Regions from separate parts of the Robertmurraya beringensis genome, predicted to be linked through region 2. Evidence: predicted binding sites of a transcription regulator. Region 2 holds the regulator's gene; the other holds the start of a gene.
What was found. The regulator LexA, encoded in region 2, represses DNA repair genes until DNA is damaged. The targets are predictions, from matches to a motif close to CGAACATATGTTCG.

Region 1: uvrB (excinuclease ABC subunit UvrB) is a predicted target of LexA. The motif match lies at 880-893, and genes of this name have one in related genera.

What each region holds. Positions count from the first base shown of each region.
Region 1 is NZ_JBHLUU010000117.1:21,702-24,115, forward strand. It holds gene ACFFHF_RS18085 (putative bifunctional diguanylate cyclase/phosphodiesterase) at 1-83, shown strand, start outside; gene ACFFHF_RS18090 (alpha/beta-type small acid-soluble spore protein) at 111-392, opposite strand; gene ACFFHF_RS18095 (CsbA family protein) at 507-734, shown strand; gene uvrB (excinuclease ABC subunit UvrB) at 1,031-2,414, shown strand, end outside.
Region 2 is NZ_JBHLUU010000016.1:119,149-121,562, reverse strand. It holds gene glnA (type I glutamate--ammonia ligase) at 1-464, shown strand, start outside; gene lexA (transcriptional repressor LexA) at 640-1,266, opposite strand; gene yneA (cell division suppressor protein YneA) at 1,421-1,735, shown strand; gene ACFFHF_RS04910 (YneB family resolvase-like protein) at 1,744-2,414, shown strand, end outside.

The sequences.
Region 1 (2,414 bases), on a different contig from region 2:
AGGTGCAAGGTTATTTCTACTCCCCTCCAGTCGAGCGTTCAAATTATGAAGATATTTTAACGAAATACGGTGTCGCTAGCTAAAAATGCCTCATTTAGAGGCATTTTTTATTAGTCAGCCGATTGATTTCTCATTCTTTCTTGTGCAAGTCGGACCATTTCTTTGACCATATTTCCACCGATTTGACCACCGATCTTGCCTGCTTGATGGGAGGTTAAATTTCCGTTATTACCTCTACTTAGAGGAATCTGCATATCCGCTGCCACTTCGTATTTGACCTGGTCCGGGTTATTCTTAGACACTTCGTATCCCTTTTGTTTCATGACATCTGCTTTTAAAGAATCTAATGCCTCTCTAGCCTCTGGAATTAATGGACGTCTTTTTCTAGCCATATTCGTCATACCCCTTTTATTTTTTTCTTAGTATGCACTTTCCTTAAGTGAAATACTTGTGCAACCGGAGTTGACCATATATTCTAGAAATATAACAAAGAGGGGTTGAACGAGATGAAGTATGTATTGGGTCTTTTTATCCCTGGTGCTCTCGTTATTTTTTTCACAAGAGTTACATACAGCCATGTGATTGGTTTATTGCTTACAGTTGCACTAATAGCTGCATCGGTTTATAAGGGTTATACCGATTCCTTATCGCTCATTATTGTAGATGCCTTATCATTAACGGTTGGGTTTGCGTACTCGAAAATGGTTCAAGAGAGGGCAAAAAAACGATCGTAGGTAGAAGCTTGTCGATGAAATTTTCGACAAGTTTTTTTATGCCTTTTTTACTTATGGAGGGTGTTCAGGACAATTCAATCAAACGTTTGATTGACCTTATTTCGACCTTCACTGACAGGCTTCGTGGTTCAATAGAAAAAAACATCGAATATTTGTTCGTATATCATTGGTTTGTTTTCCCTGATTTGTGGTAGAATGATTAATATGAAAATAAAGGATATTTGATCAGCTAGGTCCATATTTGCTAGTTACTATAGATGAAATTCTAATGGATGCTTTTAATAGGAGGAGTACTTGTGAAGGACCAATTTAAATTAGTCTCAAAATACTCACCACAAGGAGATCAGCCTGCAGCAATTCAAAGGATTGTTGATGGAATACATAACGGTGAAAAACGTCAAACCTTGCTCGGAGCAACGGGAACTGGAAAAACATTCACGATCTCCAATGTGATTAAAGAAGTGAATAAGCCGACACTGGTGATCGCTCATAATAAAACGCTTGCTGGCCAACTCTATAGTGAGTTTAAGGAGTTTTTTCCGGATAATGCCGTCGAGTATTTTGTTAGCTATTACGATTATTATCAGCCAGAAGCATATGTTCCTTCAACGGATACGTTTATCGAAAAAGATGCTAGCATCAATGACGAAATTGATAAACTTCGTCACTCCGCTACATCCTCTTTGTTTGAGAGAACAGATGTCATTATCATTGCGAGTGTTTCTTGCATTTACGGTCTCGGTTCTCCTGAGGAATATCGAGATCTAGTGTTGTCACTAAGAACCGGGATGGAAATTGAGCGAAATCAACTCTTACATCGTTTAGTAGATATTCAATATGAAAGAAATGATATTAACTTTCAGCGCGGAACATTCCGTGTTCGTGGCGATGTGGTCGAGATTTTCCCGGCTTCACGTGATGAGCATTGCTTGCGTGTAGAGCTATTTGGTGATGAAATTGATCGCATTCGAGAGGTCGATGCATTAACAGGGGAGATTCTTGGAGAAAGAGAACATGTGGCTATTTTCCCAGCATCCCACTTCGTTACGCGTGAAGAAAAGCTCCTTGTTGCTATTGAAAATATCGAAAAGGAGCTCGAAGAACGTCTAGCGGATATGCGTGAAAACGGAAAGCTTCTTGAGGCACAGCGATTAGAGCAACGAACACGTTACGATTTAGAAATGATGAGGGAGATGGGTTTCTGTTCGGGGATTGAGAACTACTCCCGACATCTAACGCTAAGACCACCTGGGTCAACACCGTATACATTGATCGATTATTTTCCAGAAGACTTCTTGATTGTCGTCGATGAGTCGCATGTAACGTTGCCTCAAATACGTGGTATGTTCAATGGGGACCAAGCACGTAAGCAGGTTCTCGTGGATCATGGGTTCCGTTTGCCTTCAGCGATGGATAACCGACCGTTAACGTTTACAGAATTTGAGGAGAAGATCAATCAAATTGTGTTTGTATCCGCAACACCGGGACCATATGAGCTTGAGCATACGCCAGAAATGGTTCAACAAATCATTCGTCCCACAGGATTGCTGGATCCAACGATCGATGTTCGTCCGATTGAAGGACAAATTGATGACCTCATCGGCGAAATTCATGATCGGATTAAGAGGAATGAACGTGTTCTTGTCACAACGTTAACAAAAAAGATGTCCGAGGATTTAA
Region 2 (2,414 bases):
CAACTGTAAACTCTTATAAGCGTTTAGTACCTGGTTACGAAGCACCTTGCTACGTTGCATGGTCTGCTAGAAACCGTTCACCGCTAATCCGTATCCCTGCATCTCGTGGAATTTCCACTCGTGTAGAAGTACGTAGCGTTGACCCTGCTGCTAACCCTTACTTAGCAATGGCTGTATTACTTGCTGCTGGTCTTGACGGAGTGAAGAACTCTTTAACACCGCCAGCTCCAGTTGACCGTAACATCTACGTTATGAACAAAGAAGAGCGTCAAGCTGTTGGTATCGAAGATCTACCAGCTACACTTGCTGCTGCTTTAGATAACTTAAAATCAGACGAAACAATGATTACCGCTCTTGGAGAGCATATCTTCGAACACTTCGTGGAAGCAAAAGAGATCGAGTGGGATATGTTCCGTACACAAGTACATCCATGGGAGCGTGAGCAATACATGTCAATGTATTAATCCTTATAAAGAAACCCTCAACACTTTCTGGTGTTGAGGGTTCTTTGTATGATTGAATGTAAATGGTGAGGTGGCGTTTATGAATAATAATCTCAATGTTCAGTCGAAGAAAGAGCTTTGATCCATTGTATGTAAAAAAAGAAAGCAAGCATTTATTGATGCTTGCTTTCCTTTATTAATGAATATGACGATATACTCCGATAACTTTTCCTAGGATAGACACATTTCGTAGGATAATTGGTGTTAGAGAAGAGTTCTCCGGCTGTAAACGAACATAATCTTTTTCTTTGAAGAATCTCTTAACTGTCGCCTCATCTTCCTCGGTCATGGCAACAACGATGTCTCCGTTATTCGCTGTTTGCTGCTGCTTCACGATCACGTAATCTCCATCAAGGATTCCAGCTTCAATCATACTGTCTCCCATAACCTCAAGCATAAATACTTGTTCATCCGCGGGGGCAAGGCGTTCCGGGAGAGGAAAATACTCTTCAACATTTTCAATAGCAGTTATAGGTATACCAGCTGTTACTTTTCCGACTACAGGAACGTTAACGATATTATATTTTGGTATATTGCTTACCACCTCATCAAGATCCAGAATCTCAATAGCTCTTGGCTTTGTTGGATCTCTTCGAATATACCCTTTGCTTTCAAGTCTAGCTAAATGGCCGTGTACGGTTGAGCTTGAAGCTAAACCAACCGCTTCCCCAATTTCACGAACGGAAGGCGGATAGCCCTTTTGCTTAACTTCTTCTTTTATATATTCTAGTATATCGACCTGACGTTTTGATAGTTTTGTCATACTTACCGCCCCTCATTGGTTAATCTTGACTATATTATAGCATGTTCTACCAGTGCATACAAACATAAGTTCGAATAATTGTTGACACAAAACAAATGTTCGGTCTATAATAATAACATAAATACGAACATACATTCTAATAGAGGTGTTTTACATGAAAACTTTATGGAACAAATATTCATATGCTATTATTCTAGTTATCTTATCTATCCTAGCGTCGATTATTTTAGTAATTTCTAGTGGTGAATCAGTTGAGGAAAAATATATGTCTGTAACGATTAATGAAGGAGAAACTCTTTGGGACCTTTGTCAAAACTACGCTGATAAGCATGCTTTGTCTGAAACAGAGTTTGTATCCTGGGTAGAAGAAATTAATGATATTAATGGGAACGTATTGTTAGTAGGTGATGAAATCTATATACCTGTAGAATTAAACGATTCCGCTGTTAGAGAGCTTGCTTCGAATTAGGAGGAAATATGAAGGCAATTATCTATTGTAGAGTAAGTACTGAAAAAGAATCACAGTACTCTTCTCTAAAAAGACAGGAAGAAGAGTTATTGAAGCTGTCAAAACAACACGACATGGAAGTTGTTGAAGTGATAAAGGAACAGGCAAGTGGTTATGACTTTGACAGAGAGGGTATTTTGCTCCTACTTTCACGATTAAAGAATGAGAAAGTAGATGCAGTCCTTATTCAAGATGAAACGAGACTTGGTAGAGGAAATGCCAAAATCGCTTTGCTTCATTGTATACTAAAGGATAACATCAAACTTTTCAGTGTCTCACATAACGGTGAGTTACAATTATCTGAATCGGATTCTATGGTATTGCAAATTGTAAGTATGGTAGAGGAATATCAGCGAAAGCTTCATAATAGTAAAATTAAAAGAGGAATGAACCGAGCTGTTCAAAACGGTTACAGACCAGAGAAAAATCTGAAAAATAACGGTGTTCATGCAGGGAGAGAGCGTATTGAAGTACCGATAACAGAGATTGTACGGTTACGAGACAATGATTTAACATTTTCGGAAATCGCTGCAACTTTAAGAGGTTTCGGCTATGAAATCTCAAAAGCTACAGTAAATCGAAGATATCTTGAATACATAGAAGAGGAAAAACATCTAAAAAATATCTCACCAAATGCTAA